One region of the Rossellomorea sp. DUT-2 genome, then DNA from elsewhere that is predicted to be linked to it. Evidence: predicted binding sites of a transcription regulator. Region 1 holds the regulator's gene; each other region holds the start of a gene.
What was found. Region 1 encodes Rex, which represses fermentation and respiration genes when NADH is low (regulators of the CRP and FNR family bind a similar motif). Its sites were predicted from a motif close to TTGTGAAATATTTCACAA; they were not measured.
Positions count from the first base shown of each region.

Region 2: a site for Rex is predicted at 5,454-5,471, ahead of ACOSV2_RS07270 (cytochrome c oxidase subunit II). Genes of this name have one in related genera too.
Region 3: a site for Rex is predicted at 3,756-3,773, ahead of ACOSV2_RS00220 (L-lactate dehydrogenase). Genes of this name have one in related genera too.

Region 1 covers NZ_JBQPEO010000008.1:123-8,552, reverse strand. The annotation lists gene ACOSV2_RS21085 (CPBP family intramembrane glutamic endopeptidase) at 1-715, shown strand, start outside; gene ACOSV2_RS21080 (YdiK family protein) at 712-918, shown strand; gene tatC (twin-arginine translocase subunit TatC) at 934-1,707, opposite strand; gene ACOSV2_RS21070 (twin-arginine translocase TatA/TatE family subunit) at 1,723-1,893, opposite strand; gene ACOSV2_RS21065 (redox-sensing transcriptional repressor Rex) at 1,948-2,625, opposite strand; gene ACOSV2_RS21060 (ABC-F family ATP-binding cassette domain-containing protein) at 2,815-4,761, shown strand; gene tsaD (tRNA (adenosine(37)-N6)-threonylcarbamoyltransferase complex transferase subunit TsaD) at 5,097-6,113, opposite strand; gene rimI (ribosomal protein S18-alanine N-acetyltransferase) at 6,110-6,547, opposite strand; gene tsaB (tRNA (adenosine(37)-N6)-threonylcarbamoyltransferase complex dimerization subunit type 1 TsaB) at 6,569-7,267, opposite strand; gene tsaE (tRNA (adenosine(37)-N6)-threonylcarbamoyltransferase complex ATPase subunit type 1 TsaE) at 7,264-7,719, opposite strand; tRNA gene ACOSV2_RS21035 (tRNA-Asp) at 7,887-7,963, opposite strand; tRNA gene ACOSV2_RS21030 (tRNA-Met) at 8,043-8,116, opposite strand; rRNA gene rrf (5S ribosomal RNA) at 8,208-8,324, opposite strand; partial or broken rRNA gene ACOSV2_RS21020 (23S ribosomal RNA) at 8,427-8,430, opposite strand, start outside.
Region 2 covers NZ_JBQPEO010000002.1:311,149-319,578, reverse strand. The annotation lists gene ACOSV2_RS07290 (ATP-dependent DNA helicase) at 1-819, shown strand, start outside; gene ACOSV2_RS07285 (carboxypeptidase M32) at 995-2,509, shown strand; gene ACOSV2_RS07280 (GyrI-like domain-containing protein) at 2,532-2,999, shown strand; gene ACOSV2_RS07275 (b(o/a)3-type cytochrome-c oxidase subunit 1) at 3,087-4,733, opposite strand; gene ACOSV2_RS07270 (cytochrome c oxidase subunit II) at 4,735-5,211, opposite strand; gene ACOSV2_RS07265 (hypothetical protein) at 5,591-5,725, shown strand; gene ACOSV2_RS07260 (SDR family NAD(P)-dependent oxidoreductase) at 5,793-6,563, shown strand; gene ACOSV2_RS07255 (chemotaxis protein CheX) at 6,618-7,067, opposite strand; gene ACOSV2_RS07250 (type III polyketide synthase) at 7,266-8,336, shown strand; gene ACOSV2_RS07245 (isoprenylcysteine carboxyl methyltransferase family protein) at 8,333-8,430, shown strand, end outside.
Region 3 covers NZ_JBQPEO010000001.1:23,764-32,193, reverse strand. The annotation lists gene ACOSV2_RS00245 (M20/M25/M40 family metallo-hydrolase) at 1-299, opposite strand, end outside; gene ACOSV2_RS00240 (NCS2 family permease) at 539-1,840, shown strand; gene ACOSV2_RS00235 (histidine phosphatase family protein) at 1,897-2,460, opposite strand; gene ACOSV2_RS00230 (tetratricopeptide repeat protein) at 2,528-3,013, opposite strand; gene ACOSV2_RS00225 (GNAT family N-acetyltransferase) at 3,029-3,565, opposite strand; gene ACOSV2_RS00220 (L-lactate dehydrogenase) at 3,873-4,823, shown strand; gene ACOSV2_RS00215 (hypothetical protein) at 4,912-5,349, shown strand; gene ACOSV2_RS00210 (SIMPL domain-containing protein) at 5,358-6,011, shown strand; gene proC (pyrroline-5-carboxylate reductase) at 6,181-6,987, opposite strand; gene ACOSV2_RS00200 (phosphotransferase enzyme family protein) at 7,305-8,324, opposite strand; gene ACOSV2_RS00195 (YciI family protein) at 8,336-8,430, opposite strand, start outside.

The sequences.
Region 1 (8,430 bases):
TACCTATATTGTCATGCAGCTTTCAAGTATTGTAGGCATCCCCTTATTACTTAAGATTGGTGTAGATGTGCTTGGACAACCCGAAGATACAGTTAAAAGTGTTGTTCCGGGATATTGGCTCATCATCAGCTTTACGTTAACGCTGCTCGTTGTGTGGGGCATTCTAAGGAAGAGTGAAACAAGCACCGGACTTGAACGTTCCGCTCCCATGAATGCAGGCAGTTCCATCGTATGGGCCGTGGTCGGAATCTTTATGGCGTTCATTGCTCAATCCGTCGCCATACAAGTCGAGTATGCGCTCGGAATCGAGATGGGGTCTGAAAACACTCAGATGATTATCAGCATTATTGAAAAGGTACCCCTATCCATGATGGTCGCTGCAATCATCGGGCCTATACTGGAAGAGATAGTATTCAGAAAGATTATCTTCGGCGTTCTTTACGAGAAGATGAATTTCTTCTTCGCCGCGTTAATCAGCTCTGTTATCTTTGCCCTTGCTCATTTTGAGCCTGTGCATGTGATCCTGTACTCTGCCATGGGCTTTACCTTTGCGTTTCTTTATGTCAAAACGAAGCGTATCCTGGTTCCAATATTTGCCCATGTTGCCATGAATACAACGGTCGTTCTAATGCAATCTATCTATAAGGATGAAATTGAAAAAATGATCAACGAAGCTGAACAAATACAAGGATTTATTGGAGGATTATTTCTATGAGGAGATCACCATTATTCTCAGGCGTGATCTATCTCCTTCTCGGTGTGCTCTTCACATACTTTGCTGTGCAAAATGTACAGGATGATGGTTGGGGATTTTTCGCTTATATGCTTGTCTTTCTGGCAACCCTTGATTTTGGCTCCGGGTTGCGGATGGTGTTGCTGCATTTCAAAATCAAAAAGAAAATAGAGAATAAAAAATAAGGATTGATCAAATGATCAATCCTTATTTTTATCCTCGAACTGTTCCATTTCAAGCTTTTGTTCTGCTTCTAAAACCTTTTTATACCCGATTTTAGAAATCCAAATACTGATTTCATAAAGAAGAAGCAAAGGAACGGTCACCATTAAATGCGAGACGATGTCCGGTGGTGTAATGAAGGCTGCAATGACCAACAGTATGAAGTACGCCACTTTTCTCATTTGCGCCAGCAGCATCGGGGTAATAATCCCAAGGCGTGTCAGAAACAGCATAATAACCGGCAGTTGAAAGAGAAATCCAAATGGAATGGTTATTTGAAACAGGAAATGAAAGTATTCATTAATTCCAATCACTTGCTGGATATTCAGATTGGTTGATAAACCCATCATGAATTTCACAACATATGGAAACAAAATAAAATATGAAAATGACAATCCACCTAAGAAAAGAATGACAGAAATCGGTATGTAACTAAGCGTTACCTTCCTCTCTCTCTCGTATAAGCCTGGACTTATGAATGACCACACTTGAAATAGGATAAGGGGGGATGTCATGATGATCGCAATAAACATGATCATTTCCATATAGATTTTGAGAGGGTCTGTAATCCGAAAGGCGTTCATCGTCAATTCTTTCGCTTCATCCGCGTGCTGCAAGTATCGAATCAACGGCTCCGCAAGAAAAAAGCTCACGATTACCGCTAACAAGAAGAAAACGACTACAAACATGAGTCGTTTTTGCAATTCTCCTATATGTTCATAGACTGTCATGTCTCTTTGACTTTGACTCATGGCGTTCATCCTACCCTACTTAGCTTTTTTACTATTATCGTCCTCATCATCTGCTAAGCCCTTTGTTGCATTTTTAAATTCGCGTAATGTATTACCGGCTGCTTTCCCTAACTCAGGCAATTTCTTTGGTCCAAAGATCAGTAAAGCAACAACCGTTATAAGTACGATACTACCTGCACCTAACATAATGAGACACCTCCTCTTTTACCATTCTATCATAACGTAAATACGAATCATTTTCTATTCGGATATGATTCCATCTTGTGACATTTCCGTGTCATCCTCTGAATAATGCTTTAAGAAGTATACCAGTGATTGAAGCTCAACTGCCAAATCAATATGATGGACTCGAATATGGTCCGGCACCGTTAATCTCGCAGGAGTGAAATTCAGGATTCCCTTAATATTAGAGGAAACCAATCGGTCTGTGATATTCTGAGCAGAAGATGCCGGAACCGTCAGAATGGCCACTTCAATATCATGCCCCTCAAGACCCTCTTCTAAATCATCTAAATGATAAACGGGTACATCGCTAATTTGTGTCCCAACCTTCTTTTCATCCACTTCAAAAGCCATTTCAATCTTAGTATTATTATTTTTTATGAAATTATAATGAAGAAAAGCTGTACCGAGATTCCCTACTCCTATCAGCACAACCTTCGTAATAGCATCTTGATCCAATGTCTTACGAAAAAAGGATAGAAGATAATTGACATTATATCCATAACCCTTTTTACCCAACGCGCCAAAATAAGAAAAATCCCTGCGTATCGTGGCAGAATCGACCTTCACCGCTTCACTCAATTCTTTCGATGAAACCCTCTGCTTTCCCGACGAGTACAGATTCTTGATAAAGCGATAATATAGCGGAAGGCGCTTAGCCGTTGCCTGTGGAATTTTCGTTGTATCCTGGTTCATATTGTATTCCCCCACATCTATTCAAAACCTCTGATACCGCTTCCAAAATAGAAAGCATACAGAATTTAAAACTCTACTACCCATCATACACTATATTTTATCCTAAGTGTACGAAGATTAATAGTCGATTTATTGCCGTTCACCTCCCAAATACGGTACACTAGCACTATGAAATAGAGGTGAAACGTCATGATTCTACTACAAGTGAATCAACTAACGAAAAACTTTGGTGCCGATAATATCCTATCAAATATTAAGCTTGAAATACAGACAAGAGATCGGGTTGCTCTCGTCGGACGCAACGGAGCAGGAAAGTCGACTCTTTTAAGAATAATTGCAGGACATCTCTCCTATGATTCCGGAGACATCACGAAACCAAAAGGGGTTACCATTGGATACCTGGCTCAGAATACCGGCTTGGAGTCTGATCTTTCCATTTGGTCGGAAATGCTGACCGTCTTCGAGGAATTGCAGAGGCAGGAAAAGCAATTAAGAATATTGGAGCAACAGATGGCCGATCCTTCGGTGTATGATCAAGAAGAGCTTTATCAACGCGTATTAAAAGAATACGATGGGCTTCAGGTCAGGTTCAAGGATTCTGGAGGTTACCAATATGAAGCCGATATCCGCTCTGTCCTTCACGGCTTGAATTTCGCAGATTTCGATTACGATACAAAGATATCCACTTTGAGCGGTGGCCAGAAAACCCGTCTCGCTCTTGGTAAACTACTCTTAACCAGACCTGACATTCTTATTCTCGATGAGCCGACCAACCATCTTGATATTGAGACTTTATCGTGGCTTGAGACATACCTTCAAAGCTATGAAGGAGCCGTCCTGATTGTTTCCCATGACCGATACTTCCTGGATAGCGTCGTCAATCAAGTGTATGAGATTTCCCGTAATCGAAGCAAAAAATACCTGGGTAACTACAGTAAATACCTTGAACAGAAAGCAGAAGACTACGAAAAGGATCTCAAGATGTTCGAACGCCAGCAACAGGAGGTCGCTAAACTCGAAGACTTCATCCAACGGAATATCGCCCGTGCTTCAACAACTAAGATGGCCCAAAGCCGCCGAAAAAAGCTGGAACGAATGGACAAGATGGATAGACCCCTTGGAGATGAGAAATCTGCCAACTTTGCTTTTCAAATTGATCGTCCAAGTGGAAATGATGTTCTCCACGTCCAAGATCTTACTATCGGATATGGAATAGACGAACAGGTTTCCTCTCATAACGACTTCTCTGTTAAAAAGGGAGACAGTATCGCCCTTGTAGGTCCAAACGGGATCGGGAAATCGACTCTGTTGAAAACATTGGTCAATAAACTGCACCCTCTAGAAGGAGCATTTAAATTCGGATCGAATGTTTCGATTAGTTATTATGATCAAGAACAAGCCGAACTATCTTCTAATAAGACCGTCTTAAATGAACTGTGGGACGAATACCCAATGAAAATGGAAAAAGAAATCCGCACTGTACTCGGGAACTTCTTATTCTCAGGGGAAGATGTCTTAAAGCCTGTTTCCACACTGAGTGGTGGAGAAAAGGCACGTCTGGCACTTTCCAAGCTCATGATGGAAAAAGGGAATGTCTTGATCCTGGATGAGCCGACGAACCATCTGGATTTAGACAGCAAAGAAGTGCTGGAGAATGCCTTGATTGACTACCCTGGGACGATTCTCTTTGTATCACACGACCGTTATTTCATCAATCGAATTGCCACAAAGGTTGTAGAACTGTCCAAAAAGGGATCGACCGAATACCTTGGCGATTACGATTATTATGTAGAGAAATTACAACAGCAGGAAGAGCTGGCTGCCCTCGAACGGATGGAACAAGGAGAACAGGTGTCTTCACAGGTGACAACTCAAAAACAGTCCCATAAAATCGATAAAGAGTCGAAGAAGCTTGAGCGTCAACGAAAACGAAGAGTAGAAGAAATCGAAGGTCTCATGGAAGCTCTTGAAGAAGACATCCAGGAAAAAGAGGATCTTCTCTGTGACCCTGACGTCTTTCAAGATCACGAAAAGGTACAGGACATCAATGACTCCCTCACAAAAGCAAAAGAAGAGCTTGATTCTCTATTGGAAGAATGGACAGAACTTGAAGAGATTCTTCAAGAAGAACAGTAATCCACAGGATTGGGGATAACTCTAGGACCCCAATCCTGTTTTATTCCACATCATTATCCACAATTCAAATCCCGTTTATCCGTTGTTAACAGAGTTTTTCCACATAATCCACAATTATAACTTGAGTTATCCACATACACTTCCAAGAAATAGGTTATTAACACTAGATCTTTTTCACAAAGTGTACACATCATTTATATAGTTACTAACACTTTATCCACAGTCTGTTGATAAAACGTATGTTCGTTTCTTTTTACTCTCATTCACTCACAAGATATCAACAATCACTGGATATAAAAAAAAGCTTAAACGAAGTTTCGTTTAAGCTTTCCCTTTTAGAAGTTCTCGATATCAAGTCCAGGATGAGCATTCATATCCATGCTCCCTCTTTTTCCTTGTTGGAATAAGACCGTTCCAGCAGCTGCAATCATAGCAGCATTATCCGTACAAAGTGATAAAGGAGGAATGATCAACTCCGCTTCCACCCCTTCAAATGCTTCTTGAAGGGCAGCGCGTAAGCCTTTATTGGCGGCAACTCCACCAGCAAGTAATACTTGTTCCACTCCATATTCCTTTACCGCTTTAACGGTTTTGGTCACTAACACATCAATCACACTGGCTTGAAAGCTCGCCGCCAAGTCCTGTGGATGAATGGTTACTCCTTTTTGCTTCGCATTGTGTAGCGTGTTAATAACCGCCGACTTCAATCCACTGAAGCTAAAATCATAGGAACCCTCTTCCAGCCATGCACGGGGCAAATCAAGATTAGGTTCCCCTTCATGAGCCAACCGATCGATATGGGGTCCCCCAGGATACGGAAGACTCAAGGTCCGGGCCACTTTATCATAGGCTTCACCGGCTGCATCATCCCGGGTCTCCCCGATCACTTGAAACGAACCATGCTCTTTCATGAACACAATCTCTGTATGACCTCCGGAAACAACTAATGAAAGCAGAGGAAACCTCATCTCTTTCACCAATCGATTTGCATAAATATGTCCTGCAATGTGATGGACACCTACCAAAGGTTTGTTATGAGCAAACGCGAGTGCCTTGGCAGCATTGACACCAATCAGAAGGGCTCCCACCAAACCGGGTCCTTCCGTCACGGCGACACAATCAATTTCGTCCATCGTCATACCAGCTTGTTCAAGCGCTTCCTCCAGCACAAACGTAACCTGCTCCACATGATGGCGTGAAGCAATTTCAGGGACGACTCCACCGAACCGCTTATGACTTTCAATTTGAGACGAAACAATGTTCGCCACAATCTCTGTTCCATTTTTCACAATTGCAACAGCTGTTTCATCACAGCTTGTCTCAATTCCCAATACAAACATATCTTTTTTCATAAATTCACCCACATTACTAAAGCATCCTCTTGATTATCGGAATAATACCGCTTACGGATTCCTCCATCTTGAAACCCGAGCTTTCGATATAAATGTTGTGCAGCTGTATTGGATACCCTGACTTCGAGGGTCATCACACGAGCTCCAAATTCAATCGCAATACCCATGATCTTGCGCATGAGGCCTTCTCCCAAGCCCCGCCCCCGATAATCCGGGAGCACAGCCACATTGGTGATATGAGCCTCATCCACTACAAGCCACACCCCACAGTATCCTGCAAGCTTGTCTTCATCCTCGGCAACGAGATACGTAGACAGGTGGTTATGTTCGATCTCATTCAAGAAAGCGTCCCGGCTCCAAGGAATGCTAAAAGATTGATTTTCAATTTCCATTACAGCATCTAAATCATCAATCGTCATAAATCGTATATCCATATTCTAACGTTCCCTTATCTTCTATTCAGATTTTTTTTGAGATTCCAGCCATTTCACTTCTGCTTCAGCCATCCGTATATAATTAGGGAGCACTTCATGAGCCGACGCCTCTTTCAGACCACTACCAATAAAAGCAAGCTCAGATGGACGCGGATTATGACTGACAAAAGGAGCGATTTTTGCCTGATCTCCCAGTACTTCCATAATCATGTTCTCGTGAAGGGCAACATCATTACCGACAAAGAGTATATCTTTATTAAAATCTTTTAACTTCGTCACCCATTCTTCCAGCAGTACGTTGCAATCATTTTCCACACAAATTAATTGATCTCCCTGAAACTCATAAAGTCCCGTGTATACCTGTCCCCTTCTTGCATCGAACAAGGGAACAATATACCCTGTAAAATATCGTCCAGAGGAAGCCAGTGTCGCAAGACTTGATACTGGAATAAGGGGGATGCCGAGAGACCATGCAAGGGTCTTCGCCAAGGTCACCCCTATCCTTACACCTGTATAGGAACCCGGACCATTTGCAACCACAACCTTCGTTAAGTCTTTCGCCTCAATCCCGCAATCCTTTAACAATTGTTCGATAGCCGGCATGGCTCTTACTGAATGATTCTTCTTAATATACGTAATGTACTCCCCAATTACTTTGTCTTCCTCGATAAGCGAGACGCCTAACGGATAATTGGAGGTATCAATCGATAATATCGTCATGACACAATCTCCTTACACAATTCACTATATCGATCGCCATAGGGCTTCAACACGATTCTTCTCGTGGAATCGCCCTCCCGGAAAATCGATAGACTTAATAATTCTTCCGGAAGTTGATCTTGAATTAAGTGAGCCCACTCAACGACGGTCACACCTTCCCCTTCAAAGTATTCGTCGAATCCCAAATCTTCAAAGGAATCATCCAACCTGTATACATCCATATGATAAAGAGGCAAACGACCCCTATATTCTTTAATGATGGTAAAGGTGGGACTGTTAACCGTCTTTGTGACACCAAGGCCTTTGGCAAGACCTTTGGTAAAAGTCGTTTTTCCCGCCCCAAGATCACCTTCTAATGTTAACACAGCTCCAGGCTTCAAATGAGCTGCCAATTTCTCTGCAAACTGGCCTGTTTCCTCTGGACTGGTCGTTATGATCTCAAACTGATTCATGTTAATCTCCTTAATCGTCATTTAGAGTATAAAAAACCCTTAGGATCGTTTGTTACCCTAAGGGAAAATGTATATATGTAGTTTACCCTTTTTCGGGTATGAGAGTAAAGGTTGTGGTCACAGACAATAAAAAAAACGAAACAAAGTTTCGTTTGAATAAACAATAATGGCGGTCCGGACGGGACTCGAACCCGCGACCTCCTGCGTGACAGGCAGGCATTCTAACCAACTGAACTACCGGACCAAAGTTTTTTGACGAGAGTCAAAATAACTATCCATGCGTGACTCATAAAGGAATATCCTAACCCAAGTCAAAAATGGTATTGCGGGGACAGGATTTGAACCTGCGACCTTCGGGTTATGAGCCCGACGAGCTACCGAACTGCTCCACCCCGCGACGATATAAATGTTACTTAAGATGATTACTACTATCTATTCTACTATATGCAGCCTCACTAATAAAGTGATTATGCAAAAAATAAAATTTCGCCTGGCGACGTCCTACTCTCACAGGGGGAGATCCCCCAACTACCATCGGCGCTGAAGAGCTTAACTTCCGTGTTCGGCATGGGAACGGGTGTGACCTCTTCGCCATTGTCACCAGACGAATATTCAATTGAAGGGTTGTTCCTTCAAAACTAGATAAAGAATTGATGTCAAGAAAGCCGAATATCGACCCATGTTGTTCATTTAAAAAATGACTCTTTGTGG
Region 2 (8,430 bases), on a different contig from region 1:
CTTGAGCAGATTCAGTTTTCCTTGAAACTATTCATAGATGATGAAAAAGGAATCTATTGGTTAGAAACGTCAGAAGAAGAGCACACCTTTGTTGTGATGCCAAGATTGGTGGAAGAAATTTTGAGAGATCAAGTATTTTCTCAAAATATCCCATTTATCTTTTCATCTGCCACTCTTTCCTATAATGGAGACTTTTCTTATGTTTCTCAATCGCTGGGGATTGAAAAATATGAAAAGTTCTCGGTAGAGTCTCCTTATGAATACGAAGATATGATGAAAGCTTTTCTACCTTCATTAGAAAATGGTAGGGATTCTAAAAATCAGTATGCCTTTGACATGTTGAAGAAAAATCAAGGGAAGTCGTTGATTCTCTTCTCCACTAAGGAAGAAATGAATGTTTTTAGACAATATCAAAAGCAGCAGGGAAATCAGGACTGGAATGTGATTTATGAAGGAGACAGAGAAATTAGTGAAACGGTACAGCAGTTCCAGCAGGAAACCTTTACAGTACTTTGCTCCTATCATTTATGGGAAGGATTGGACGTGCCTGGAGAGTCACTTTCTCAAGTCATTATCTACTCACTTCCATTCCCTCCTAAGGATCCTGTGTTTGATGCGAAACGAAATCATGCTGAAAACTCAGTGGAAGAAGTGGATATTCCCTACATGCTCCTTCGACTGAGACAGGGAATCGGGCGTTTGATTCGGACGAGCGAGGACAAAGGAAGTGTTCATGTCTTGGTGATTGGTCATGAATCAGCTTATATACAGTTGGTAGAATCCGTATTACCAGTTGGAATTGAAGTGTTGAATTCATAAAGTGTTGAAAAAGCCGCCTGAAATTGGGCGGTTTTTTTGTGGCTTTAAATGTAGAGACATCTCCACTTCAACTAATATGAAGTCTCTAATCGCTTCTCTATCAATCATTCTAACCCAAGTTGCCAGAAAAATATGATAAAATAGATTGAATGTTAAAAAAGGGGGCTTTTTTAGAATGAAAGAATCAGTTATAGAAATAAAAGATCGTTTCCATGATTATGTGAAAAAAATGTCTGCGTACAACGAAGCGCTTGGTTTGATGTTCTGGGATTTACGGACAGGTGCTCCGAAAAATGGCGTCGAACAACGATCTGAAGTCATTGGAATGCTTTCATCTGAGCTTTTTGAAATGTCGACCTCCAATGAAATGGCTGCATACCTGGCAAAATTGTCTCCAGAAATGGACAAATTGGATATCATGACACAAAAACTATTAGAAGAGTGTCAAAAAGAGTATGATCGGAATAAAAAAATTCCCGCTTCTGAATATAGGGAATACGTGGTGTTACAATCGAAAGCTGAAGGTGTATGGGAAGAAGCAAAAGAAAAAGCGGATTTCACTATGTTTCAGCCCTATTTAGAAAAACTGGTGGCATTTACGAAACGCTTTATTGATTATTGGGGCTACGAAGATAACAAATATAATACGTTACTGGATATGTATGAGCCAGGTGTAACGGTTGAAGTGTTAGATAAGGTATTTGGCGATCTTCGAGATCAAATTGTCCCGCTTGTACATAAGATTTCCGAATCGGAACATAAGCCGCATACAGATTTCCTCTTTGAACACTTTCCAAAGGCTAAGCAAAAGGATTTCAGCTTAAAGATCCTTGAGCAAATGGGGTATGATTTTAACTCTGGCAGATTGGATGAGACGGTCCATCCATTTGCTATTGGTTTAAACCCTGGTGATGTAAGGGTAACAACTAAATATGACGAGAAGGATTGGAGAACAGCAGTGTTCGGGACAATCCATGAAGGTGGACATGCTCTGTATGAACAGAACATTTCCAAGGATTTGATTGGTACGCCACTATGTACGGGAACGTCGATGGGGATTCATGAATCTCAATCTCTGTTCTATGAAAATTTTGTAGGAAGAGATCATTCTTTCTGGAAGCAGAATTATTCATTACTGAAGGATTACTCTTCAGGACAGTTTGATTCCATTGAACAGGACGATTTCTACCGGGCAATCAATGAATCGAAGCCATCGTTAATCCGAATCGAAGCAGATGAATTAACGTACGCGTTACACATTATTATTCGGTATGAAATTGAAAAGGGATTATTTAATGATGAGATAGACGTGAAGGATCTTCCTGAAATCTGGAATCAGAAATATGAAGAGTACTTGGGAATCCGCCCTTCTCATAACGGTGAAGGTGTCCTCCAAGATGTTCATTGGGCTGGTGGGAGCTTCGGTTACTTTCCGTCATATGCATTAGGATATATGTACGCTGCGCAGTTTAAGCGTGCCATGTTAAAAGATCTTCCTCATTATGAAGAGCTGTTGGAAGAGGGGAATCTTGCTCCCATCAGAGAATGGCTGACCAAGAACGTCCATCAGTGGGGCAAGATGAAGAAACCGCTGGAAATCATCAGGGAAGTTACTGGAGAAGGGCTTAATGCACAATATTTGGCCGAGTATTTAACGGAGAAGTATTCAAAGGTATATTCCTTGAATTAACGAATACATTGGAGGCAAAATTATGGAAATTAACGTTGCATCACTAGATGATAAATTGCTTGTTGGAATAGGCTGGACAGGCCCGTATGGAAGAGGGGCTGAGATCCCGAGACTCTTCACTAAGTTTCTACAGATGATTCCATCCATTCACCACATCAATGGAGATGAATGCATATACGCCCCTTTCCATGACAGAGCGACTGATTTTACGTATTATTGTACCGTAGAGGTTGATCGTGTGGAAAAGCTTCCACCGGGGTTAGTGGAACTGTCCCTCCCTGCCGGTGATTATGCTCACGCTCTTTATGAAGGGCTGTCAACGGAAGTGGAACAAGCCTACTTTTCAATCTTTAATTGGATTAAGGAAAATGGCTATGAAAAAGACTACTCCAGACTGAGTGTCGAGAAACTTTTATCTCAGGACAGGGAAATCAACGAAACGGATGACAAGCGGAAATTAGAGTTGTTTGTTCCAATTAAAGAGAAATAGAAAAGAGGCTGCCCGAGGCAGCCTCTTTTCTACGTTTATGCATTTTGGTTTTTGTCGGGACAGAACAAGCCGCCTCCGCTTTTCTTTTTACCACAAACGATACCCTTTGGACGCAGGCGGGGCGTTTTGAATCATGTCTATGAACGGAACGGTATAGGCAACGAGAATGAGAGCTGCTAAGATGGTTAACCAAATCCTCCAGTTTTCAAGAGCCATTGGGGTTTTCTCAGCTGCTTCGGCTTTTTCACCGACTGGGAACTCTTCGTCTCCTTTAGGTGCGAAGAATGCCAGATTGATAAAGATGTATAGAACCAGAATGATTCCGATAAAGAGGATCGTTCCCCCGATGGCTTGTGCGACTTGATATGGAATCCATTCAAGGGCTTGCGGTGCATCCCCATAAGTTGAAAAAGAGGATCGTCTTGGAGCGCCGAGTAAGCCGACAGCATGCATGGCACCTGACATGATACCCATTCCTACAGACCACACTATGGCTTGCACGATCGCCAGTTTGTTCATTGCTTTCGTTAAGACGCGTCCTGTTAAATGAGGGACGAGCCAATAGGATATACCAAAGAATGTCAATACAACAGAAGTGGCCAAGGTTAAGTGAAAGTGACCGGTAACCCAGATGGTATTGTGAACAACCTGGTTCATCTGGTTCGAGGCGTTGATTAACCCACCTGCCCCTGCCGGGATAAAGGCAACCATGCCTATAAACGGCACTGTAAAGCGTGCATCTCCCCATGGTAACTTCTTAAACCATCCAAACAAACCGGTAGCTCCTTTGGATCTGCCGTACATTTCAAAGGTAGCGAACAGAGAAAATGCAGTCATCAAGGAAGGTATGACAACCATAAAGGTTAGGACTACCTGTAAAAATTTCCAATATGCGTCGATTCCCGGCTCCACTAATTGGTGATGAAAACCTACAGGAATAGAGAATAGGAGAAACAAAATAAAGGAAAGTCTGGCTAACGAATCTGAAAATATTTTTCCGCCGATGATCTTTGGAATAATGACATACCATGCCATATAGGCAGGCAACAGCCAAAAATATACAAGGGGATGACCGAAATACCAGAATAAAGTTCTACTTACGAGTACATCCACCCGATCAACAAGACCAAGAGACCAAGGAAGGAGCTGGAATAAAACCGTTCCTGCCACACCAATGGTGGCGACAATCCATAAGACGGTATTGATGATGGCCATGAATGTTAACAGAGGGCTTGGTTGACCGGGGTTTTCTTTTCGCCAGCCTACATATTTGATGATCATGCCGGCCCCGCCTAACCAGCTTCCCACAACGACAAAGGTCAACCCTAAGTAGAATATCCAGTGTGCCTGCAGAGGAGCATAGAAAGTATAAAGTACAGTTGCTTCATTTAATAGAATCATAACAGCCGCCATGATTGTGCCGATCAGCATGACCCAGAATCCTAACCAGCCTAACAAACGGGATTTCCCGGAATAGGCTCCGGATGTCCGGGAGATGGCAGCGTGCTGGAAACCTAAGATGAAGAAAGTGGTCAATACTAATCCCAGTAATACACCGTGAACCGTTAACACTTGATAATAGCCGATTCCTGCAGGCAATATGAACTTCCCTGACCTTACCAACACTTGTAATAACCCTGCCAATCCACCTAGGGCCAAGGCGATAAAGCCTACATAAATATGTGCCAACGCCAATGTAGCATCTTTTTTATCAATCCTTATAAATCGTTTCATTTTAGTCCACCACCTTAATCATAGATTTCATTGTGTGATGACCCACCCCACAATATTCATTACAGACAACGAGAAATTCCCCTGTCTTATCAAGGGTTGTTGTATATTCACTAACAAACCCGGGTTCAAGCATCATATTAATATTTGTCCCTGCGACTTCAAATCCGTGAACAACGTCTTTTGTTGTGGCTATGATTTTCAGTGTAGATCCTTTAGGTAATTCAATTTCCCCAGGTGTGTAGAGAAACGCAGATGCAACAAACACTAGCTCGTAATCCCAAGCTTTTCCTTCCACTTTTTTTAATCCCGGTTCGTTAAAAGGTGAGGTTTTATCCACTTGTTCGGGATTGACGTATGCCTTCGCGCTTGGGGGTTGATGTCCTTGGTGAAAAGCACTGATGCCTAAAATAATTAAAAATATAATAAGAGACCCTGTTCCTAACGTTAACCACCATTTTTCATAACGATGCATGTGCATGTAAACCACTCCTTCAAAATTAAAAACGATTTAAAAATAGTATGAATACCCCTAGCCATGTAAGCACTAAAAACCCGCCTAAAAACAGAACCGAAGTAAATGTACCTTTTAATGAAGTAGACTCTTCGACCTTAACCTCTGTTTTTCGATGCAATTCCGGTTTCGGCATATATCTCATTCCTTTCTTCTATTGGATGATTGATTTTGTTATCACTATCATAACGGTGCAAACCGTTTTGAATCTGTGATAAATGTCACAGGTTACTTGAAATATTGTGAAATAAATGTGAAGTCAGGAAGAGATAGGTCTTTTAATTGGTTCACATGTGTCAAGGATGTGCATAAAGTGTATGAGTGGGCAATTCAAGGGGGCTATCTGATGGAAAAATATTATTGTAAACAGTGCTGCCAGATCTATTCTGAGAAAACGGTTTGTCCTCAATGTCAGATCGTTGTCGAGGGGAAAATCAATATTCATGTTCAAAATGGAAAAGGAAATAAGAAAAACGGTTAAAGTTTTCTCGATAAAGCCACTGTGTTAATATATAGAAGATTCAAATATTTGATAGGGTGGTGTGAGGATGTATTTACCTTCATTTTCATTAAATGATAAATTGGCTACCGTCACCGGGGCAGGCCGTGGAATTGGACGGGCTCTCAGTATTGGTTTAGCGGAAGCAGGTGCGGATGTAGTCCTGCTATCTAGAACGCGGAATGATTTGGAAGATACGGCAAGTGAAATAGAAAAGCTCGGTAGAAGGGCGTATATCATCCCGACAGATGTAACATCTCGGGAGGAAATTCGAAAAGCGATTTCTTACATAGAAGATCAAAATCGTTCCATTGATATTTTGATTAATAACGCAGGAATGAATATCCGTTCTACTGCCCTTGAGGTTACGGATCAAGAATGGCAAACCATCATGGATACAAATCTAAAATCTGCTTTTATGATGAGTCAGGAAGCGGGTAAACATATGATGGAGAAGAATCAGGGGAAAATCATTAACATAGCGTCTGTCGCTGGTCATGTTGCCTTACGTACGGGGGTTGTGTACGCTTCAACGAAAGCAGCCATGATTCAAATGACGAAGGTTCTAGCCATGGAATGGGGAAAATACAATATCAATGTGAATAGTATCGGACCTTGGTATTTTAAAACACCATTAACGGCAGAATTATTGCAAAATGAAGAATATGTAAACGATATTCTTGCTGTTACACCTTTAAAAAGAATCGGTGAACTGGAAGAACTTGTGGGACCGGCTGTTTTCCTCTCCTCTGATGCTTCGAATTATGTTACCGGTCAAACCATTTTCGTAGATGGCGGAATGACGATTCAAGGTTTCTAATCACTAAAAGGCTAACCAATTAATTGAGGTTAGCCTTTTATCTATTTCAGGCAATTATTCAATCATAAGAATCACTAAGAAATCTCCTGCATTTTCAATGACTATGGGCAGCTTTAGTGCTTTTTCGAATCCGTACATTTTTGATTGACCAACAATGACGGTAGGGGGAGTGATGTCCAGGGTGTGACCAGCTTGGGCTAATAGAGTAGCGAGGTTGCCTGCAATCATATTTCCTAATTCACCTGCAAAAGATTCAAGCATTTCTCCTTCTAATGGCATGCCGAACATTGATGCCCCCAGGGATTGAAAGCTCTCTTCTTCACCATCTATAATCATTCTGCCCCTTACATCTCCTGTAATCCCAATGAGTACACCGATTTTATGCTGACTAAAGGGCTCCGTCAGTAACGAGGGCTGTAAAACGTCAATGTATAGGGGAATCACCCCTTTAATCGCTTCAATAGAACTATTTAGTATATCTGTGACACTTCTCGTTAAAATCATGTCGTTTCCTCCACTATTCTGTCGTTGTAATCATACCATAATACCTGGTTCAAAAGACGGATGATTTAGCATTATTTTCATTAAAATGAACTTTATGGATGAAAAAACTCTGTTGGTAAGGGATTTGGGATCCCATACATGATTTATGAATGAATGGAAAAGCTATCCTTACATGGAAGTGTAAGGAGTGATTAGTTTATGCCTAAAATTGTCTCAGTCGAAACCGAGGTTCCCCCTGTAAAAATTACGCAAAAAGAAGCGGCGGAATTTGCGAAACAGTTGTTTTCCAAAAGTTTTAAAGATATCGGACGTCTTCTCACCGTGTTTGAAAATGGAGAAATAGACAGTCGTTATTTCGTAAAAGACATCGACTGGTTCTCAAAGGAGCATACCTTTCAAGAAAAGAATGAGGAATTCATTCATCATGCTGTTGAATTAGGTAGCAAAGTTGTTAAGAAGAGCTTATCCCGACATCAACTTACATTAGAAGATATTGATGCAATCATTACGATATCAACCTCAGGGATAGCGACACCAAGTCTCGAAGCGAGAATTATGAATCATCTGCCATTCTCATCTCATGTGAAACGAATCCCGATTTGGGGATTGGGGTGTGCAGGTGGAGCGAGTGGATTGTCACGTGCCTATGAATACTGTTTAGCTTTTCCTAAAGCGAATGTTCTCGTCCTTTCTATTGAACTTTGTTCTCTCACCTTTCAGCATGGAGATCGGTCAAAGAGTAATCTGATTGGTACCTCATTATTTGCGGATGGGGTGGCGTGTGCCGTTATATGTGGTGATGATAGTCCGGTGCTCAAAGACATTTCACATCCTCTGCCAACCATCTTTGCGACTCAGTCGACATTGCTCCGGGATTCCCTTGATGTGATGGGATGGGAAGTAAAGAATAATGGTCTGTATGTGGTGTTTTCAAAGGATATTCCAACACTTGTAAAGAACTGGCTTCGTCCGAATGTGGAGGGATTCATCCACGAAAATGATCTCAGGCTTGAAGACATTAAACATTTCGTAGCTCATCCCGGCGGCAGGAAAGTCATTGAAGCCTACCAGGAAGCTTTAGGGATGGATGAAAGTATGACATCAGTATCTATGAAGGTGTTGAAGGAATATGGGAACATGTCCTCTGTAACGATCTTGTATGTCCTGAAGGAATTCATGGATAAAGGCTGTGAACGGGGAGATATAGGGTTAGGTACAGCTTTAGGCCCGGGATTCAGTTCAGAACTGCTTTTGATGAGGTGGGAATGATGCTTTATTTTATCCTGTTTTTTTCTGTACTCCTGATTCAGAGACTTGTGGAGCTGTACATCGCCAGATCAAATGAAAAGTGGATGAAGGAGCA
Region 3 (8,430 bases), on a different contig from region 1:
GCACCATAATCATCGGTTCCCACCGTATCATAGTGGGCATGGAATAAAACGGTTTTAGAAGACGCGCCTTTCACAAGGGCAAATACGTTTTTCCTTCCAATCGGGTCATTCGGGACTTCTTGCAGCCAGACCTGATCCGGATGCTCTTTAAAATAAGGGAATGAAGAAATCACTTCATATATAAATCGGGCTTTCTCACTTTCGCCTATTGTTCCGTTATAACTTTTCAGAGCGACTAAGGATCGTGTGATGTAGTCAATCTGCTGGGAGATTGATTTGTTTTTCAATTGAGTATACACGTTAGTACCGCTCCTTTCCGTAAGAAATGTCACTATTGCGTGGTAACGTTTACGTCATGCCATTATAGACACTGATTCTCTATAATTGATAACATCTTATCGAAAATGAAAGGGGTTTGGAAGGGGTTTCAGGATTATTTCTTAAAAAAAATTCCTATCTTTCTATTGAAATCCGACCTAATACCGAATATTATAGAAGTTGCGCGTTTTTAATGTTCGTTTTTATTGGAGGTATTACGATGTTTAAATTAAAGGAACACGGCACTAATCCTAAAACTGAAATATTGGCTGGAATTACAACATTTCTAACAATGGTTTACATTGTCGTTGTCAATCCCATTATTTTAGCCGACGCAGGTGTCCCATTTGATCAAGTATTCTTAGCAACCATTATTTCAGCCGTAGCCGGAACGTTATGGATGGCCTTGTTTGCAAACTACCCGATTGCCATCGCACCAGGGATGGGATTGAATGCTTACTTTACCTACTCTGTAGTAGGAGCGAATGATGACATTTCTTATATTGTTGCATTCTCCGCTGTTTTTGTAGCAGGTATCATCTTTATCATTCTTTCATTAACCCCATTCAGAAAAAAATTGATCGAAGCCATTCCACAAAATCTAAAGCACGGCATCACCGCAGGCATCGGTTTGTTCATTGCTTTTATTGGATTACGACTAACAGGATTGATCCAGGCTCACCCAACGAATTTAGTACAGCTTGGAGATCTTCATTCATCTTCAGCGATCTTAGCATTAATCGGGTTGGCTGTTACCCTTATCCTTATGGTGTTACGCGTCCATGGAGCATTATTTATCGGAATGATTGTCACTGGGCTTGTTGCCTTCTTCACAGGAGAGTTATCATTTAAAGAAGGATTTGTGGCTCTTCCACATCTTCCAGAAGGACTGATCGTAGCAAATCCTCTTACGGCATTTGCTGATGTCTTTCAATATGGACTATATGCCGTTGTGTTCTCGTTCTTACTTGTAACCATCTTTGATACAACGGGAACCATGATCGGAGTGGCTCAGCAAGCTGGACTTATGAAGGGCAATACGATGCCTAGAGCCCGTGAAGCACTACTGGCGGATTCCATCGCTACAACTGTCGGGGCGATGTTTGGGACAAGTCCTACGTCCGCTTATATTGAATCTTCAGCAGGTGTCTCTGCTGGGGGAAGAACAGGATTAACGACACTAACTGTTTCGGTACTGTTTATTGCCGCTGCTTTCTTCGGACCACTCGTGAGTGCAGTGTCGGGAATCTCAGCTATTACAGCTCCTGCCCTCATAATAGTCGGAAGCTTGATGATGGGAAGCATCTCTCAAATTAATTGGGATCAGTTAGACGAAGCCTTCCCAGCATTCCTAATCATTCTAAGCATGCCATTAACCTCAAGCATCGCAACAGGTATTGCATTAGGATTCATTTCGTATCCACTACTGAAAGTTGTGAAAGGACAATGGAAGCAAGTACACCCACTCGTGTATATCTTTGCTGTCCTGTTCTTCTATCAGCTGGCATTCCTGCCTCATTAACTCGATATAGATACTCGAAAGACCGTTCATAATGAACGGTCTTTTTGTGCGGCAAATTAAGCTGATTGGGTCCATATTCTCTTAACGATCTTTAAATTTTTTTCATCATCAAAAGTTAGACAATATACATCCGGCATTTCAAGCTTTCTCCAAAACCTGATATCATATTGAGGATCAAAGTAACTCATGATCAGAACCATGATATTACCGTGTGTTCCAATCACAACGTTTTTCCCATTATATTCTTCAATGATCTTAAATATCCCTTGTACGCCTCTTTTTTGAGCGGTGAGATTCGACTCTCCACCTTCTAAGGAAAAAGCAGGATCCTCCCACACCAATGAAATTGCCTCATCAAAGTTTTTCACGGGTTTACTTGATAGAGTCCGTTCCCTCATCTCTTCATAAATACTGATTTTTTGATCAATGTGCCGGGCTGTTCCTTCAACGGTTTCCACCGCTCTTTTGTATGGACTGGAACATACTGCATCAATTTTTTCCTTCTTTAATAATTCCGTTACATGCTCAGCATCCACTTTTCCTATGTCAGATAGGGGCCTGGTTAATTCCTCGGGGGTGTATTCGGAGTGAGCATGCCTCACCAGATACAGTTGTGTTATTGCCAACTTCATTCACTCCTTTTTTTACTTTCTGAACAAAAAGAGCTGTCATGAAGAACTGCTACCCTTATTTCCACACCGCGTCCAATTGACCGGCATAAAATGATATCGCCTTTTTATAAGGTTCAATGGTGGGGTCTTGTGATGATTCTCCAATGCATGTGAGCAGCAGCTCCATTGCTTGACTGTGTTTGTTCAAATTGTAGAGGGTCATGGCATAAAAGACCGGCATCGCTTTATTTTCAGGAAATCGTCCGATTCCTTTCTCGAACACCGATTTGCTTTTTTCATACTCACCCAATGTCCGATATGTACTACCTAGTCCAAGAAAGGCGCATTGTAAATCTTTATCATCCAGGCCCAATTGAATCGAATTCTCGTAATAAGGAACTGCTTCACTTTCGAGTCCCAATGTGTCATGGCTCCATGCACATTGGTAATGCAGAAAACCATTATCCGGTTCTTCCCCAATCAATCGCTTCCACCTTTCAATGGAAGCTTCGTATTCTCCCGACTCTCTCAATGCAATGGCTTCTTCTATTTTTCTATTCATCTTAAAGTCTCCCATTTATTCGGGAATGAACTCCATCAGCCAGGAATCATGATGTTCCCCTTCATGAAGCTCATGCTCCCGCAGTATTCTCGCTTTACTATATCCACATTTCTCATAGCATCGGATCGCCCTGGTGTTCCAGGTCATGGGATCCACCACAAGGCGGTGGACCCCCTCTTTCTTGAGCAGGTACTCCACAACAGTTCGAATGAGTTGCGTCCCTATCCCCCTGTTCCAATATGTCGCTTCTCCGATGAATTGATCCGTACCGTAGATCACTTCATCTAAATTCGTATAACCATACCGGATCATGGTTTCTTCATCGAGCTGATAATACTGGAGATAACCGATTTCATTCCCCTCAAACTCCACCAGACAACCCGAGACGTCCCTCTCTGCAAGGAATTTCTCCTCCACCAGCTGAAGGGTGAAGGGGCGGTCCCTGCCTTCATAAAACTCCAGTACCTCGGGATCCTGTAACCACCTTGCCAACGTGTGTTTATCCCCTTCCACTAAAGGACGGATAAATAATTCCCCACTCCTGACATTCATACACACACCTCCCATAACTCTCCTCTTCCTCTATACATTCATCACACATCAGAAAAAACCCTTTTTTATTTGAGGGACAAGTCACCTGGGTAAGTCCCTGAGTATGACAAGTTTGTGAATTAATTCACAATTAAGTATGTTATGCTATATTTCAGAGTAGAATATCAATGTGTTTCATGTTATCATTTGGTTGTGAATTACTTCACAATATATAAACCAAATATCTTACAGCCCTCATTTCATTCTTTAAAGACGGAACATTGCTATGAATCATGCTAACAAAAAACTCATGAATAGGTGATGACGTATGACAATCAAATGCACAAACAAAGTAGCTTTAATCGGTACAGGATTTGTAGGCTCAAGTTATGCCTTTGCTCTTCTCAATCAAGGTATCGCACATGAGCTTGTGATGATCGATCTGAATAAGGAGAAAGCTGATGGAGATGCACGTGATTTAAATCATGGCCTTGCTTTCGCTTCTCCTATGAAAATATCTGCAGGGGATTACAGTGACTGCAAGGATGCTGACTTGGTCGTGATTACGGCAGGAGCGAACCAGCAGCCCGGTGAAACCCGTCTGGACCTGGTGGAAAAGAATGTGAAAATCTTTAAAAACATTGTAGACTCCGTCATGAATAGTGGATTCAACGGCATTTTCCTTGTGGCAACGAACCCTGTCGACATCTTGACGTATGCAACGTGGAAGTTTTCCGGTCTACCTAAAGAGAGAGTCATCGGATCTGGAACGATTCTAGATACAGCCAGACTTCGTTACTTAGTCGGAGAGCATTTTGATATTGATACACGGAATATTCACGCCTATATTATGGGAGAACACGGCGACACGGAGTTTCCCGTTTGGAGCCACACGACTGTAGGAGCGAGTCATTTAAGTGAGTTGATTGATCTCCACCAGGATGATGTGCAGAAACAACTCGACGACATATTCGTCAATGTAAGAGATGCAGCCTATCACATCATTGAACGAAAAGGCGCAACCTATTACGGCATTGCCATGGGTCTTGCCAGGATTACCAAAGCGATCTTTAACAATGAAAATAGCATTTTAACCGTTTCTGCCCTCCTTGAAGGAGAATATGATCAAGAAGACATATACATCGGTGTTCCTGCCATCATTAATGGCGAGGGCATCAGAAAAGTCGTCGAGCTCCCATTAAATGATAAAGAAAGAACTCAATTCGCCCACTCTGCAGAAACGCTAAAAAATGTGATGAAGAAAGCGATGGACACTTGATTTACACCCTTCGTTAATAGTAATAGACACGCACGCCCACCCAACCTCCTCATAAGATAAAGAGAATTCTTTATGAGGAGGTTCTTCTATGTACGATCACAGACAACTATTCCCTGGTTTTCCCGGGGGAGGCAGCGGATTCCCCGGCTTTCCTGGTGGAGGTCAAGGATCGGGCGGCGGTTTTCCAGGCTTTCCAGGTGGAGGACAAGGCGCACCAAGCTCACCACCACCTACAGGCGGGCAAGGCGGACAAAATCAACCACCACCCGGACCACCACCGAACTTCCAACCGCAAAAAACGATGATGCAAGGAACACAAGGTGGACCAAGTGTCTTTGCAGTAGACCCAGGTGCCATCAGAAGATGTTTATTCCGTTACACGTATATTTGGTTAAGAAGAGATGCTTTCTGGTTTTATCCTGTCTTCGTTGGACGCCGTTCCATTGCCGGGTGGAGATGGATCGGATTCACATGGGTATACTTCGGCATCGATTTAGATAAAATTGAATCCTTTACGTGCGTGTAGGTTTGCTCATGTATTCATATCCTTACTATAGAACCGGCAACACCAATGGGACAATTACTGTGACTGGTGAGCATACACTCTATGTGGATCCCGATCAAGCCATCGTCTCTATCGGTGTTGTCACTAAAGATGAAGAACTTGAAGCGGCACAAAACGAGAACCAGCAGCAGTCCAGTCAAGTCGTACAATCAATATTAAATAACGGTGTGTCACAAAAAGATATCCAAACCTCCACCTATCAAGTATTCCCGCAGTATAACTATGAGGACGGGAAGCAAATTTTCACAGGATATGAGGTTCGCCAAGTATTTCGCGTTACTATAAAAGATATTGAAAAAGTAGGTACGATTATAGATGATGCTATTAAAAGCGGAGCCAATCGGGTAGAAAACATTCAATTTGTCCGTTCAAACCCCAACGAATCCTATCAGTTAGCCCTTACCTCCGCATATCAAAAGGCATACCAAAAAGCACTCACATTATCGAGCCAATCAGGGCAGCAGCTCAATCCCCAGCCAAAGTCCATCACAGAGCAATCAAGCCCAATCGTCACCCCCTTTGTAACAACCGGATTTGTGAAAGCCGCTGAAGAAAGTACAGCCGTCCAACCAGGACAAATCAGCGTCACAGCCATCTTGACAGTCGAATACCAAACCCGATAAACAACAAACTGCCAAAGTATATCAATACCTTGGCAGTTTGAATAAAGTTGAGAGGGACGGACCTCCTGAGTTGGTTGAAATTTTGTTAGATTGAAAAATTTTCAGTTTATAAGTGTGTATTTTGGCAGATTTAGAGTTCTTTAACGGCTTGAGGTCAATGCCTTCCACTCTACTCGCCCAAGGACTTCGATTTACGGCTGCATGCTTCCATGGCCGTTAAAATGGCTCCTTTAAAATTATTCTTCTCCAGAGCTGATACCGCTTCAATCGTTGCTCCTCCCGGTGAGCAAACGGCATCCTTCAGTTCTCCTGGATGAGTGCCCGTTTCAAGGACCATTTTTGCTGCTCCAAGTACAGCCTGCGATGCGAGCTGATAGGCCTGCTTGCGGGGAATGCCTTGCAGAACCGCTCCATCAGCCAGCGCTTCTATGAACATAAACACATACGCGGGAGAAGATCCGCTCACTGCCGGAATGGCATCCATCAGGCTTTCCTCTACCATTTCAGCCTTTCCGAAGCTTTCTAAAATGGCTTGTACATCTGTAAGATCTTCTTCGGTTACTTCATTATTTACACAATAGGCTGTCATGCCTTCTCCTACAAGAGACGGGGTATTAGGCATGGTCCGGACAATTTTCATTGATTCAGAAAGCTGACTCTCCATCCATTGAATCGTGATGCCTGCTGCAATGGTAATGATGATCGCATCCTCTTTCAGGGAACCCTTTATCAATTCGATGATGCTCCGATAGTGGTCAGGTTTCACTGATAAAAACACAATATCCGAAAAGGCTGCTACACTTATATTATCACTGGTAACCCCCACTCCAAATTCCTCTGCTACCTTATCCAGTGTCTCCTGAGTTCTGGCACTGGCTTTAATCGCATGTTTATCCACTAATCCAGACCTCAGTATGCCCCCCATGATCGCTTGTGCCATATTTCCGCATCCTATAAACCCAATGGTTTTATCCATTTTTTCACCTCATCAGTTTGTATGTAAATCGTCTTTAGCATCATACCAAATTTATCTCCACATATAAAATAAACGCCATTAAAAAAGGCTCAAAGGAGAAATCCTTCAAACCTTTCATCATTCCACCAGCTTCCCGCAATGGGGACAAAGAGATTTTTGATAATCCTTTGGAATCCTCCTGTGACAATGAATGCATGTCTTTACATACACAGGCTGATCAAATAAATCCTCTGACATCCCATACCCACTCTTAAAGGTCGTCCTCATAAGACGGACTAATATTCCGATGATCACACCTGTAATAAGTAGTGCCCAAATCATTTTGCTCGCGCTTTTTCAATAATTTCACCATAGTCCAGATCGACGATTGGCTCATCATGGAGCAATCTGTCCCTGATTTGAGAAAGAAGCGACTCCTCGACATCCGATAAATTCTCAAGATCCCATTTTTTATGAAAGACAGAATACAGTGTTAAATCCCTGAGCAGCAGGAAATGGGGGATCCGGTCCACCCACTCTTCTTCTAGATCACACTCCGTCAAATATCCTTTTAAAAATGAAACGAGAAACTTTCCGCCAAATTGGCTACGGGTAACTAAATTCTCATTACGAAGCTTCCACCACACAGAATAGTATAGAGGAATGGCAACGTCACTTATAAAAAAGAACTGTGTACTATCGTCAAAGTCAAACACATGAAGATCACCCTCATGATAAAAAAAGTTCCCTGGATGGATGTCTGAGTGAATCAGCCCAAAAGTATCTTTCGTTTCCACAAAGCTTCTTATCATCTCTTTGTTTTTATGACCTTTTTCAATGATGGACCCGTCTTGTACCGATAAATATTTCTTGAATTCCAGCACATCGTCCTGATCCCATCGAAGACGGTGGATGCCAGCCTGCCCGTATCCTTTTGTTACCCGGTGCATATGTCCTGTCATTTTCCCCCATTTATAAAATAGTTCTTCATCGAATAACGGATCATTCACTTTCACAGGACTGCCTGGAGCTTTATTAAATAAACACACATAGAAATACGTGTCTCCTGCTTTGATGACTTCTACGAGCTTTCCTTTATCAGAATGATTGACTAATGATACATTCACACCGTGTTTATGTAAGTAGTTCATCCATTTCAGCTCAGCTTCCACTTCACTTTCCGTTCGATGAGAACTGTGAGTGAGGCGGAGGATATAGGGGGTGTCTCCCTTATGCACCTCATACACATAGTTTTCAAAGTCTCCGAGTTTCTTCGCTTTGGCAGTGTAACAGCCATATCTTGAGGCTGCTTCCGCAAATAGCCCCTCTGTAAAAAGTTCTTCGATCCATTTTTCCATAATACCTTCTCCTACTCTACTAAAGTATTGGTTTCTTTTCTCAGGAGAGCCACTCGATATGGAAACAGTTCTGCTGTCATAATCCCTTCTTTTACGGTAGGGTCTT